DNA from 3 places in the Achromobacter sp. Root565 genome. Region 2 is predicted to be linked to each of the others. Evidence: predicted binding sites of a transcription regulator. Region 2 holds the regulator's gene; each other region holds the start of a gene.
What was found. The regulator HrcA, encoded in region 2, represses chaperone genes, less so after heat shock. The targets are predictions, from matches to a motif close to TTAGCACTCNNNNNNNNNGAGTGCTAA.
Positions count from the first base shown of each region.

Region 1: groES (co-chaperone GroES) is a predicted target of HrcA. The motif match lies at 1,255-1,281, and genes of this name have one in related genera.
Region 3: rpoH (RNA polymerase sigma factor RpoH) is a predicted target of HrcA. The motif match lies at 2,202-2,228, and genes of this name have one in related genera.

Region 1 covers NZ_LMGO01000001.1:253,962-258,559, reverse strand. Annotated here, with positions in the region: gene groL (chaperonin GroEL) at 1-875, opposite strand, end outside; gene groES (co-chaperone GroES) at 915-1,202, opposite strand; gene ASD71_RS01160 (tetratricopeptide repeat protein) at 1,982-2,527, opposite strand; gene ASD71_RS01155 (amidohydrolase) at 2,696-3,154, opposite strand; gene ASD71_RS01150 (tripartite tricarboxylate transporter substrate binding protein) at 3,075-3,860, opposite strand; gene ASD71_RS01145 (LysR family transcriptional regulator) at 4,010-4,598, shown strand, end outside.
Region 2 covers NZ_LMGO01000005.1:776,635-781,232, reverse strand. Annotated here, with positions in the region: gene recN (DNA repair protein RecN) at 129-1,790, opposite strand; gene ASD71_RS20190 (NAD kinase) at 1,804-2,703, opposite strand; gene hrcA (heat-inducible transcriptional repressor HrcA) at 2,845-3,849, shown strand; gene hemH (ferrochelatase) at 3,895-4,598, shown strand, end outside.
Region 3 covers NZ_LMGO01000001.1:3,478,718-3,483,315, reverse strand. Annotated here, with positions in the region: gene ASD71_RS15460 (hypothetical protein) at 1-234, opposite strand, end outside; gene fghA (S-formylglutathione hydrolase) at 476-1,342, shown strand; gene ASD71_RS15450 (hypothetical protein) at 1,440-2,129, shown strand; gene rpoH (RNA polymerase sigma factor RpoH) at 2,272-3,156, shown strand; gene cpdA (3',5'-cyclic-AMP phosphodiesterase) at 3,552-4,391, opposite strand; gene ASD71_RS15435 (cation:proton antiporter) at 4,589-4,598, shown strand, end outside.

The DNA.
Region 1 (4,598 bases), on a different contig from region 2:
ATGTCTTCCAGCATGGCCTTGCGGCGGTCGCCGAAGCCCGGAGCCTTGACGGCGGTGGTCTTCAGGATGCCACGGATGTTGTTCACAACCAGGGTGGCCAGCGCTTCGCCTTCGACGTCTTCCGCGATGATCAGCAGGGGACGGCTCGACTTGGCAACTTGTTCCAGCACGGGCAGCAGGTCGCGGATGTTGCTGATCTTCTTGTCGAAGATCAGGACGAACGGGTCGTCCAGAACGGCAACTTGCTTGTCCGGGTTGTTGATGAAGTAGGGCGACAGGTAGCCGCGGTCGAATTGCATGCCTTCGACGACGTCCAGCTCGTTTTCCAGCGACTTGCCGTCTTCGACGGTGATGACGCCTTCCTTGCCGACCTTGTCCATCGCGTCAGCGATGATCTGGCCGATGGAGGTGTCGCTGTTGGCCGAGATGGAACCGACTTGAGCGATTTCCTTGCTGGTCGTGACCGGCTTGGATTGCTTCTTCAGTTCGGCGACGGCGGCGGCGACAGCCTTGTCGATGCCGCGCTTCAGGTCGATCGGGTTGAAACCGGCGGCAACGTACTTCAGGCCTTCCTGAACGATGGCCTGGGCCAGCACGGTGGCGGTCGTGGTGCCGTCACCGGCGTTGTCGGAGGTCTTGGACGCGACGTCCTTGACGAGTTGGGCGCCGATGTTTTCGAACTTGTCCTTCAGTTCGATTTCCTTGGCGACGGACACGCCGTCCTTGGTCACGGTCGGGGCGCCGAACGAGCGCTCCAGCACGACGTTGCGACCCTTGGGGCCCAGGGTGGTCTTAACAGCGTTGGCGAGAACGTTCACGCCACGGACGATGCGCACGCGAGCGTCATCACCGAACAATACTTGCTTGGCAGCCATTTGTTAGCTTCCTTCGAAAATTCGTTTGAGGCGGGAGATTTACTGAACCACGGCGAGGATTTCGTCCTCGCGGATGACGAGCAGTTCTTCGCCATCAACCTTCACGGACTGGCCGGCGTACTTGCCGAACAGAACCTTGTCACCAGCCTTCAGGTCGACCGGCAGGATCTTGCCGTCTTCGGTCTTCTTGCCGGGGCCGACGGCCACGACTTCACCCTGGTCGGGCTTTTCAGCGGCGCTGTCGGGGATGACGATACCCGAGGCAGTCTTGCGCTCGTTTTCGAGGCGTTTGACGATCACGCGATCGCCCAGGGGACGCAAGGCCATGAGGAACTCCTGTTAACTAAATGAAAGGGGTGGTCGGTTTGCCCGGGAGGTGTTAGCACTCACCGGAGTCGAGTGCTAATTATAGGGATGATGTTCTGAGGTTCAAGGGGGGGCGGGGCGCTGTTACATATTGGGGCGCTACTTGTCCCGGGTGTCGAAATTCATCTAACTTGAGATTTACGTCATCCAGTTTGGGAATCGATAATTTTCGATATGCGAGCAGTGGCGAGGCCTCCAGCCCGATTTCACCTCTGGAGGTCCGATTTCCTGTGTCAAGTTCAGGGCGACGCGCCGTTCTCCCCCGAATGGAGTCGTTGCCTGCTGCTGGCGACGCGAGGTGCCTGACCAGCACACGACGCACGCCTGATTCGGTATTGGCCATGCCGGCTGGTACAGCTGCCCAACGATGGTCGCTCTCGACCCACTCCGTTGTTGGCAACCGCCGCCTCCGACCCGAGGTGGTTCCTCACCACGGATGCAGACATGACCGCTTTCTGGGGTCAAACGGCGGTTGGCAGCGAACCTGTGAACCTGACAAATGATGGTGTGTCGATGTTAGCGCTGGATGAGTCTGTGCGCTGAGGCTAGTATTGCTCTCGCTCTTGCCGGGAGGGGCATACAAGACGCCAATTCGATGTAGCGACCGCTATGCAGATGCTCTGACACTAGTCCGCACGCCGAGGCATGGTGTTCTGTGACATAACGCCAGATCCCGCTGCGCATTCCCGTTTTCAAAAAACTTCCCTTTTCGCCAGTTTTTCGCGAGCGATAGAGTTTTCTCACTGCAACAGTGCCTTCACTTGACAGACGAGCTCGTGGTTAGGAAAGCGTTCACAGGCCACCGACCAAGCCTGCTTCGCCTTTGCATGGTCGCCGTTGTTCCAGTGCACTCCGCCGAGCTCGAACATTGCCACAGCATATTCGGGATCTAGAGTGACCGCCCGATGTAAGGCGTCGATCGCCTGTTCCGTCTGCCCAAGATGCGCGTATGCCACGCCGACCTGAAACCAACTCATTGCGTCCGGCTGGAGCGTTTTGGCCTGCTCTAAGAGAATCGGTAGACTTTCGTCAAAGCGGTCTAAAAAGTTCAGCGCTGTTCCAAGGCAATAGCCATAGTGGCCGCCTTCCAGATCGTAGGCCTTGCGGAAACAGCGTTCAGCCTCCGCCCAGTCCCCGTTCTCCTGCGCCCAATGGCCCAGGCGATCCCACGGCAATGCCGCGTCATCCGCGCTGACGTGAGCGATGTGGCGGTCGAATTCACTCCTGAATTCGGCGTAGCTTTTCTTGAGGTCATAACCCTGCCCTCGCAAGTAGAAGTTGCTCATTAACAGCTCCCATCGCCCTTGCGAGCTGTCAGGATGCCCCAGCAGATCGTTGCCGGTCACTGCGCTGGCTCACAACGATCGCATCGGGGGTGTGATGTACCGGGTCGAGCACTTCGGGCAGGTGGCCGCGCCGGGCCAAAGCGTCGATGCGAGACTTCGGCGCCGCACTCAGAAGCCATAAAGCCGCGACGCGTTATCGACCAGGATCGCCTGCTTCTCCGTCTCGCTTACCCACGCGCAGAAGGCCGACAATTGTTCGCCATCGTCAATCGGATGCAGCGGTTCGCTGCGATCGCGCGTGCGCGCCACGCCGGGCCAGGCGCCCGAGTGTGGCCAGTCCGTGCCCCACAGCATGCGATCAAGCCGCGTATCGATCAGGGCACGGGCGATCTCGCGCGCCTCGATGGGAGGGCGGCCGTCCTGCCAGACCGTGAGGCGATAAGGCGCAGAGAGCTTCACGTACACATTGCCTGTCGCAACCATCTCCAGCAGCGCATCGAAGCCGGGCTGGCCCGTGCCGGCCACGGCGCTTGCCAGTGCGAAATGATCAATCACCACGGGCACGGGGCAGTCGCGCAGCGCGGGCGCCAGCGCAGTGACGACCGGCAGCGTGGTGTAGATCTGCACGTGCCAGCCCAGGTCGGCAACCTGTTCGGCGGTCCTTCATGTACGGCAGGGCCGTCGAGGCATTGGCAAACATGAACGGCAACCGGCCCGCCAGCATTTCGGTGATGCAGGCCTGTTCGCCGGCAAACGGGATGCTGTGCAACTCGATGCCCGCCGTCTGCGCAAACAGCACGGCCGCCATGTAGGGCGAGGTGCCGATGCCTCCCGAGCAGAAATCGATCTCGCCCGGCGCGGCCTTGGCCTGGGCGATGAGTTCCTGGACGGAGTTGGCGCGCAGCTTCGGTCCGGCCAGCAGCACTTGCGGCGCGCTGCCCACCAGCGCCACGCCGGTGAAGTCCTTCATGGGGTCGAACGTTGTCACGTTCTGCAGCGTGGGCGCGACGGCGACAGTCGTCTGGCTGGCGAGCAGCAGAGTGTTGCCGTCGGGCCGCGCGCGGGCCACGTAGGCCGCCGCGATCATGGAGGCGGCGCCGTTCTTGTTTTCGACCATCACGGCGCGCCCGCCCACCTGCATGTGCTGCGCCACGATGCGGGCCACGGTGTCGGGCGCGCCACCCGGCGGCGCACCGACGACGATCCGGATCGTGCCGCCCGCCGGGGTCTCGGACAGCGCGGGCGCCCCGCAAGCCAGCAACGCGCTGCCGAGCAGCGGTGCGAGCAGTCTGGCCAGGAGCCTGCGTGGGTGTGCGCCAGGTTTCGTTTGCATCGGTGTCTCCTCGCGATATTGCCGTGCGCCGCATCGAAGCCGCGCCGGCTGTTGTGATGTGGAGCCAGTGTCCGGCACCCAGATTGATATAGTCAAATATATATATTGAGTCATTTCATACATTGATTTGTATGAACAGCGAGGTTCAGATGAATAAACGCGAGATGGCGCTGTTCGAAGCCGTGGGGCGCACCGGATCCGTCACATTGGCGGCGGCTGCCACCGGCATGTCGCAGCCCGCGGCGAGCGCGATGTTGAAGTCGTTGGAAGACAAGCTGGGCTTCGCGCTGTTCAGTCGCGAAAGGCGCCGTCTAGCGCTGACCGCCGAGGCGCGCATGCTGCTGCCGGAGATCGTCCATGCTCTGGCGGCGATGGACAGCGCCGAACGTATGGCGGCCAGCATGCGGGGCGGGGCGCACGCGCGGCTGGACGTGGGGGCGGTGGCGGCCGTGGGCGCGAGCATCCTGCCCGGTGCGATGGCCTGGTTGCAGGCCCGCGAGCCCGGCGTGCGGGTCAGCGTGCGCACGGACATGACGCTAGGGGTGGCGGGGCTGGCGGCCGATCAGCGCATCGATATCGGCATCGTGATCGGCTTGGCCGCGCTGCCGAATGTGGGCCGGCGGACGCTGGCGCGGCTGAGCCTGCAGGCCGTGATGCCGGTGGGCCACGCGCTGGCAGATCGCCACCGTCTTGCTTTGGCCGACCTGGCGGACATCCCCTACATCTCGCTCAGCCGGC
Region 2 (4,598 bases):
GGCTTGGCAGGCTAAGCGGCCGGCGCCTCCGGCGGCTTAGCCGAAAACAAAAGCCCCTTCAGATTGAAGGGGCTTTTTGCGTCTTGCGCTGGCGCATCGGTCAAACGATGCGCAACGTGGCGCCAGACTCAGGACGCGGTCTGCCCGAACCCTTCCAGCATTTCGCGCGCGTGTTCGCGGGTGGTCGCAGTCAGCGTCATGCCGCCCAGCATTCGTGCGATTTCCTCGACGCGGGCTTGGGCGTCCAGCGGTTCGATGCTGGAGCGCGTGGTGCCACGGGATTCGGCCTTGCTGACCAGGAACTGGTTGTTGGCGCAGGCCGCGACCTGGGGCAGGTGAGTGACGCACAGGACCTGATGGCGTTCGCCCAGTTCGCGCAGCAGCTTGCCGACGGATTCGGCGACTGCGCCGCCCACGCCGCTGTCGACTTCGTCGAAGATCAGCGTGGGGACGCGCGCCGCGCGGCTTGCGATGACCGACAGCGCCAGCGAGATGCGGGACAGTTCGCCGCCGGAGGCGACCTTGGCCAGCGGACGCGGGGTGGTGCCGGCGTGCCCGGCCACCAGGAATTCGACCTGTTCGCTGCCGTGCGCGGAAGGCGCGGACGGCGCGAGTGTCGGTTCGAAGCGGCCGCCCTGCATCGCGAGCGTCTGCATGGCCTGCGTGACCTGCTTGCCCAGATCCTTGGCGATCTTGCGGCGCGCGTTCGTGAGCTTGGCGGCGACCGCGTCGTATTGCGCTTGCGCCGTGGTGGCCTGGGCGCGCAGCGCGTCGATGTCGCCGGCGGCCTGCAGGGCCGCCAGCTCCGAATGCAGGGATTCCCGCAATTCGCACAACGCATCGGGTTCGGTGCGGAACTTGCGGGCGGTCTCAAACACCAGCCCAAGACGTGCTTCCACGTCCGCAAGCCGCTTCGGGTCGAGTTCGACCCGGCTGACGTAGTTGTTCAGGTCGGACACAGCCTCGCTGATGGCGATGCGGGCCGATTCCAGTTCGTCATGGACGCCCTTCAAGCCCGGATCGTGCCGCAGCATCTGCTGCAGGCGCTGGTTCGCGGCGGTCAACCGGTGATGCGCCGAGTCGCCTTCGCCGTCCAGCGTTTCAAGAATTTGCGAGGCCCCGTCCAGCAGCGACTGCGAATGCGACAGGCGCGTGTGCTCGGATTGCAGGGCTTCCCATTCGTCCGGTCCGAGGTTGAGCTGGTCGAGCTCATTGACCCGCCATTGCAGGCTTTCGCGTTCCGACGCCAGGCTTTCGGCGTCTTTTTCGGCGGATTCCAATTGGCGCGCCAGGGCGCGCCATTGCTTCCACGCCTGGCCGACGGCGTGACGCAGGTCGCCATGGCCGCCGTGCGCGTCGAGCAGGTCGCGCTGGGCGTCGGGACGCATCAGGCTCTGGTGCGCGTGTTGGCCGTGGATGTCGACAAGGCTGTCGCCAAGTTCGCGCAGTTGCGCCACGGTGGCCGGCGTGCCGTTGATGTAGGCGCGGCTGCGCCCTTGCGCGTCGATGACACGCCGCAGTGAGAGTTCGTCGTCGGCGTCGATCTCGCGTTCGGCCAGCCACGCATGCAGGGCCTTCGGGGTGTCGAATACGGCGGTGATGTCGGCGCGGGCCGCGCCTTCGCGCAACATGCTGGCGTCGCCGCGCTCGCCAAGGGTGAGCGCCAGCGCATCGACCAGGATGGATTTGCCGGCGCCGGTTTCGCCCGAAAAGACGGTGAAGCCGGGACCGAAATGGATTTCGGTCTGTTCGACGATGACGAAGTCGCGGATGTGCAGGGTGCGCAGCATGTCGGGGCGCTAATTACTCTACGTTGTCGGAGGCTTCGGGCATCAGGTTCCAGTGCAGCTTGCGGCGCAGGGTGGAGAAGAAACTGTAGCCTTCGGGATGCACGAATCGGATGGTATAGGGCGCGCGCTGCACGACGATGCGGTCGCCCGGTTGCAGGTCGGACCAAGTCTGCATGTCGAAGTGCACGCTGGCGCCGACTTCGACGCGGCCCATGGCCGTGAGCGTCATGTTGAGCACGCCCGTGTCCGGGATGACGATGGGCCGGTTTGAGAGCGTTTGCGGCGCCACCGGCACCAGCACCATGGCGTTCATGCCCGGATGCAGGATGGGGCCGTTGGCCGACAGCGCGTAGGCGGTGGACCCGGTGGGCGTGGCGATGATCAGGCCGTCGGCGCGCTGGGTGTACATGAACGCGCCGTCCAGTTCGACCCGGACCTCGATCATGCCGCCGCGGCCTGCGCGGTTTAGGACCACGTCGTTCAGCGCCGAAGCGGAGTACATCTTTTGGTCGCCGCGCCACACGCTGCCTTCGAGCAGCATGCGGTCTTCGATCTGGAAGCTGCCCTCGAGCACCCGCGCAAGCGCGGCGTGCGCGTCCTGAAGTGCGATGTCGGTGATGAAACCCAGGCGTCCGTGGTTGATGCCGACCAGCGGCATGCCGTACGGCGCGAGATGACGGCTGGCGCCCAGCACGGTGCCGTCGCCGCCCATGACCACGGCCAGCGAGGCGGTCTTGCCGATTTCCTCGAGCGTGGCGATGGGGTATTCGGTCAGCCCGGTATTGCGCGCCGTGTCCGAGTCGATCAGCACATGCCGGCCCGCTTGCGTCAGCGCGTGCGCAAGTGCTCTCAGCGGTGTGTCCAGGCCGGTGTCCTGGTATCTGCCGATCAGGGCGACGGTGGGAAAGTGCATGGCTGCGTACAAATGAAAAGGGGCAAAACCGCAAAGCTGAATGCGCCCAGGATGGGCCAATTAGCCGATTATATGGGGCCGTATATCGGGTTGCGGGACAAAAATCGCCCCAACCGAAAAAGATTCCCTAAAATAGCCGCTATGGATGACCGCGCACGCGCATTACTGAAAGCGTTGATAGAACGCTACATCGCCGATGGGCAGCCAGTCGGCTCGCGGACGCTATCTAAAGTCTTTGACTTGTCCCCGGCCACCATCCGCAACGTCATGGCGGACCTGGAAGAGCTGGGGCTGATCCATAGTCCGCATACTTCCGCCGGCCGTGTACCCACGCCGCGCGGTTACCGCATGTTCGTCGATTCGCTGCTGGCGGTGCAGTCGTACCAGCTTCAGCCGCACAACATGGGCGAAATGCTGTCCGCCGCCGAACCGACTCGCGCCGTCAACGCGGCTGCGGCGTTGCTGTCGAACCTGACGCAGTTCGCGGGCGTGGTGCTCACGCCCAAGCGGGCCCAGGTGTTCCGCCAGATCGAATTCATCCGCCTGTCCGACAAGCGCGTCCTGCTGATCATCGTGACGCCCGATGGCGACGTCCAGAACCGCATTCTTTTCGTCCAGCGGGATTACGCCGAATCCGAGCTGCTGGAAGCCGGCAACTTCTTCAACATGCACTTCGCCGGCAAGTCCTTCAATGCCGTGCGGCAGACGCTGTCGACCGAGCTGGCGCAGTTGCGCGAAGACATCTCGCGCCTCATGCAGGCCGCCGTCGAGGCCAGCGCCGAGGCCGCCGAAGACGGCGATGCCGTGGTCATTTCCGGCGAGCGCAAGCTGCTGGACGTGACCGACATCGCGTCCGACATGGACCGGCTGCGCAAGATGTTTTCGCTGTTCGAGAAAAAGACCGACCTGCTCCAGTTGCTGGATGTCTCCAGCCGGGCGCAGGGCGTGCAGATCTACATCGGTGGCGATTCGCAACTGGTGCCCCTGGAAGACGTTTCCGTCATCACCGCGCCGTACGGCGTGGACGGCAAGGTGGTGGGCACCCTGGGCGTCATCGGTCCGACCCGCATGGCCTACGAGCGCGTCATACCCATCGTGGACATCACGGCGCGCCTGTTGTCCAACGCCCTCAGCCACAACCAGTAGTCCCATTCAAAGCTACATCCTCCTTGCGGAGGAAGGGGAGTTTTTGTGTTTCTTCGCCTGTTCAAGTATCTCTGGCCTGAGCGCTACCTTCCTGAACCCGAGCAAGAAGACCCCTTCAATGAAGATCCGCCGCCGCGCGTGCCCGGCAAGGTCGGCGTGCTGCTGGTGAACCTGGGCACGCCCGACACGCCGACGGCCAAGGACATCCGCAAGTATCTGGGCGAATTCCTGTCCGACCCGCGCGTCATCGAGATCCCGCGCTACCTCTGGAAGCCCATCCTGCACGGCATGGTGCTCACGCGCCGCCCCAAGCGGCTCGAACCGCGCTATGCCGGCATCTGGATGAAGGAAGGCTCGCCCCTGATGGTCTACAGCCAGCGGCAGACCGACGGCGTGCGCGCCGCCCTGCAGGCGGCCGGGGTGGATGCCGCGGTCGAACTGGGGATGCGCTACGGCAATCCCTCGATCCCGCTCGCCATCTCGAACCTTCGCAAGCAAGGCTGCGAGCGCATTCTGACGGTGCCCCTGTATCCGCAGTACGCCGCCAGCACCACCGCCACGGTCGTGGACGCGGTCACCCGCTACATGGGCAAGCTGCGTGATCAGCCGGAAATGCGCTTCATCAAGCGCTTCCACGACGATCCCGCCTACCTGGACCCGCTTGCCGCGCGCATCGAGCGGTACTGGACCGAACACGGCAAGCCCCAGAAGCTCGTCATGAGCTTTCATGGCCTGCCGCGTTACTCCAT
Region 3 (4,598 bases), on a different contig from region 2:
CCGGGGCAGGCCTTCTTCGTCGGCCGGCGTGGCAAGAAGCAGGATGCGGTCGTTGGCGAGGAGCCAGCCGTGCACCGATACCCGGTGCCGCTGGGCCGATTCGCCCAGCCACGTGGCGAGCTGATTCAGGATGTCGGCGGGCGCAGGTTGCGATGGCGCCGCCAATGGCTGAATAAAGTTGGCCTGCACCAGTTGGGGCAGCCCAGGGGCATACAGACGGGGCAGACGGGCCATAGTGTCAGGGCTTGCGTATCAGGAAGAACGGGTTGTCTTCACTCACGGTATATAAATAGTGCCACGATGGGCGCTGGTCAAGTCCCGTGACCACAATCTGAGCGCGGAATCGTATTTTTTTGTGGCGGGCGCTCATTGAGGGGCAGGTTAACATTCGGCGACGGAACGTCGCACCGTGGATTCCCCTAATCCACCGACGTTTTACCCCCCGCTTTCCCCCTCTTTCTACCGGAGCAAGTCAATGGCCGCGTCCCTCGAACTCATCTCGCAGCATCGGTGCTTCGGCGGCACGCAGCGCTTTTACCGCCACGACTCCACCGAGATCGGCCTGCCCATGCGTTTTTCGGTCTATGTGCCGCCGCAGGCCGAGCACGGTCCGGTGCCGGTGCTGTTCTACCTGGCGGGCCTGACCTGCACCGAAGAAACCTTCATGATCAAGGCCGGGGCGCAGCGGCTGGCAGCGGAATTGGGCGTCATGCTGGTGGCGCCCGACACCAGCCCGCGCGGTGCCGGCGTGCCCGGCGAGGAAGAAAGTTGGGACCTGGGCACCGGTGCCGGCTTTTATGTCGACGCCACCACGCCCGCATGGCGCGACCACTACCGCATGTACAGCTACGTCACCCAGGAGCTACACGCCATCGTCACCGGCGGCGCGCTGCCGGGCGACGCCTCGCGGACCGGCATCTTTGGTCACTCCATGGGCGGCCATGGCGCGCTGGTGCTGGCGCTGCGCAACCCCGGCAAATTCCGTTCGGTCTCGGCATTTGCGCCGATCGCGGCGCCCAGCCAATGCCCGTGGGGCAAGAAGGCTTTCGGCGCCTACCTGGGCGCGCAAGCCGAGGATTGGGCGGCCTACGATGCGTCCGCCCTGATGCGCGGATTGCAGCAGCCCTTCCCTGGCGGCATCCTCATCGACCAGGGCGACGCCGACCAATTCCTGGCCGAGCAGTTGTATCCCGAGGTATTTGAGGCCGCCTGCGCCGCCGCCGGACAGCCGCTCACCCTGCGCCGCCAGGCCGGCTACGACCATGGCTATTACTTCATCTCGACGTTCATCGAAGATCACATCCGGTTTCACGTCGAGCGGCTTGGAAAACCGGGCGCCTGAAGACGCGCTTCTATACTGGGAAGCCTGCCGCGGCGGGTGGCGGCTTCCTGCGCCCGCCGCGCTGCACACCGCGGCGGCTTGAATAGGAACGCCTGATTTGATCAACGGAATCGCTCCCTTCGCCTGGATCCTGCTGGGCGCCGTCATCGTTCTCTTGCCCGGCATCGTCATGCTGCTGGGCCGGGGCGGCCCTCGCGACGAGCGCGGTCGCCGCATGTTCCAGTTCCGGCCGATCCGCCGCGCGTGTGGCTTGCTGCTGGTGTGCCTGGGGTGCGTATCGGGCCTGCTCGCGCTGTCGCTGGTACAGTTCGTACGCCTGACCACCGACCAGCCGGTCGCCCGCATCGACATCCGCCAACAGGCCGAGGGCCAGTTTCAGGTCAACGCCAACGCCCCGGGCATCGGCGACAAGCAATATGTGCTGTACGGCGACCAATGGCAGATCGACGCCCGTGTCGTGCGCTGGAAACTGCCGGCGCTGATGGCGGGCGTGCCGCCGCTGTACCGGTTGGAGCGCCTGTCGGGCCGCTACAGCGACGCCGCCCGCGAAGCCACGGCCACGCGTTCGGTGCATCCCCTCGATGACTGGCCCGCGCCGGACCTCGGATCCCTGAAGAAAAGTTTTCCGAACTGGTTCCCCTTTGTCGATGTCCAATTTGGCAGCGGCGCCTACATGCCCCTGTTCGACGGGGCCCGCTACCAGGTCTTCATGGACCCGCGCGGCGCGCTTTTCATCCGTCCGGACGGCGAAGCCACCGCCGAAGGGCTGAAGCGCCTGGGATGGTGAAGGGCTCCCGGCGCACCGAATAAATGGGGACGCGCTACAGGAATGAAACTTTGACGCGTCGCAACAGTCGAATTAGCACTCCTATTACTTGAGTGCTAACATCGAATTCATGTCGTTATCTCGCCATCCGGAGACCCCCGCTATGAAGCAACCCAGTACCTCGTTGACCGCCTCCGGCAACGCTCTGGCGTTGGCCATCGCCAATCCGGGCGCTCTCGGTACGATCGACGCTTATATTTCCGCGGTCAACCGCCTGCCGGTGTTGTCCGCGGATCGCGAAACAGAACTCGGCCGCCGCCTGCGCGACCAGGAAGACCTGGGCGCCGCCCGCGAGCTGATTCTTTCGCATCTGCGTCTTGTGGTGTCCGTGGCCCGTCAGTATCTGGGTTACGGCCTGCCCCACGCCGACCTCATCCAGGAAGGCAACGTCGGCCTGATGAAGGCCGTCAAACGTTTCGACCCCGAGCGCGGCGTGCGCCTGGTGTCGTTCGCCGTGCACTGGATCAAGGCCGAAATCCACGAATACATCATCCGCAACTGGCGGCTGGTCAAGGTGGCCACGACCAAGGCGCAGCGCAAGCTGTTCTTCAACCTGCGCAGCATGCGTCCCGACGGCCAGACCCTGGACCCGGATCAGGTCGACCACATCGCTCGCGAGCTGAACGTGCGCCACGAAGACGTGAGCGAAATGGAAGTCCGCATGTCCGGCCGCGACATGTCGCTGGAAAACCAGGACGATGACGACGACAGCTACGCGCCGATCGCCTACCTGTCCGACGAGGGCCGCCAGGAACCCACGCGCGTGCTGGAGCGCGCCGCGCGCGATCATCTGCAAAGCGCCGGCCTGACCACTGCGCTCGAAGCGCTGGATCCGCGCTCGCGCCGCATCGTCGAAGCCCGCTGGCTGCAGGACGACGGCGGCGCCACGCTGCACGAGCTTGCGCAAGAGTTCGGCGTGTCGGCCGAACGCATCCGCCAGATCGAAGCGGCGGCGCTCAAGAAGATGCGCGGCAACCTCGCTTCGTGATTCCTGCTCCGCGCACGAAAAAGGCCGCACATTGCGGCCTTTTTCTTTGGCGTGTGACATCCGCGCTTCTTGCAGCGGGTATCCCTGGCGGCAGGTGGCCAATAAATTGATACAAATTCGGGGGCAAATTTTCTGCGTTCGCAGAAACTTAATGAGGAAGGCGCCGCCTAACTTCATGTAGACCGCGAACTTCGGTTAGCAGTCTTGTCATCCGTCTCGGCTTCTCCTCTTTCCCCTCCCCTATGAGACGGATGCTTGCGGGGCACCTAGCATATCGGTGCCCCGTTTTTTATGCGCGCTCGGAACGCAGCGCACATCCAAAACGCAGCCTCCATATATAAAACGCAGCCCCATTTGGAACGCAGCGCGCATATCGCACGCAGCCCCCAAACAGATCAAGCTGCGCGCGCGCTGTCTGGCGCTTGCAGCGCGGTGTGCCACAGCGCGTCCTGCACGCGGCGCACGCCGGTTGCCATCGACCCATCCTGATACAGCTTGATCCACCGGTAGCCCGGCGCCATGTTGTCGACGATGTGCTTGCCGTCGCGGATGCTGAACTGAAAGCACGTTGACGGCGTGGCCAGCATGCGCAGATTGTGGCGGCGGCGGTCGAACTCGTGGTGCACATGGCCCCACAGCAGCACGCGCACCTGCGGAAACCGCGCCAGCAGCTTGAAGAGCGCCTGCGGGTTGTCGATCATCATCGAGTCATGCCAGTGGCTGTCGATCTGCATCGGGTTGTGATGCATCGCCACCAGCGTGTGGCGGTTGGGCGCCTGGGCCAGCGCCGCTTCCAGCATGTCGAGTTCGCTGTTGCACAGATGGCCTGCGTTCGATCCGGGCACCGTCGTGTCCAGCGTGACGATGCGCCATGCGCCCACGTCCGTCACCGGCATCGACCAGTCGGACAATTCCTGGCGCAGGACGGACGGTTGATCGTGGTTGCCCGGCAGGCAGCGGATGGTCGCGCGATCCAGCGCGGCCGATTCGGACAGGATGCGCGCAAAGCGCTGGTAGCCTGCGGCCTCGCCATCCTGCGACAGGTCGCCCGTGGCGAGCAGCAGGTCGGGATGCTTGCCGTCGGCCTCGATCTGGCGCAGTACGGCGCGCAGGCTCGCGTCGGTATTGACGCCCAGCATCGACGTTTCGGGCTCGCCGAAAAGATGGCTATCGGTCAACTGGACGAGCATCGCGGGCGCGTCGTGGCGCCGGGTCAAGGTGTGGATGCGTGCCACGTGCCGCTCCTGCAAAAGTTCGCGTGATGCCACATTACCCAAAAAACATGGCGCGGCACGTATCGCAAGCGTCCATTGGGGTAACGAAACGTGCATTCTCCACGATTCCCGTCACGTCCCGCCCGCGAGCGCCGGAAAAAAGCCGCTATTCTTGTGGAACTTCTCATACGCACTACGATCGGGACGCGGCGCTACCCATGGATGTTG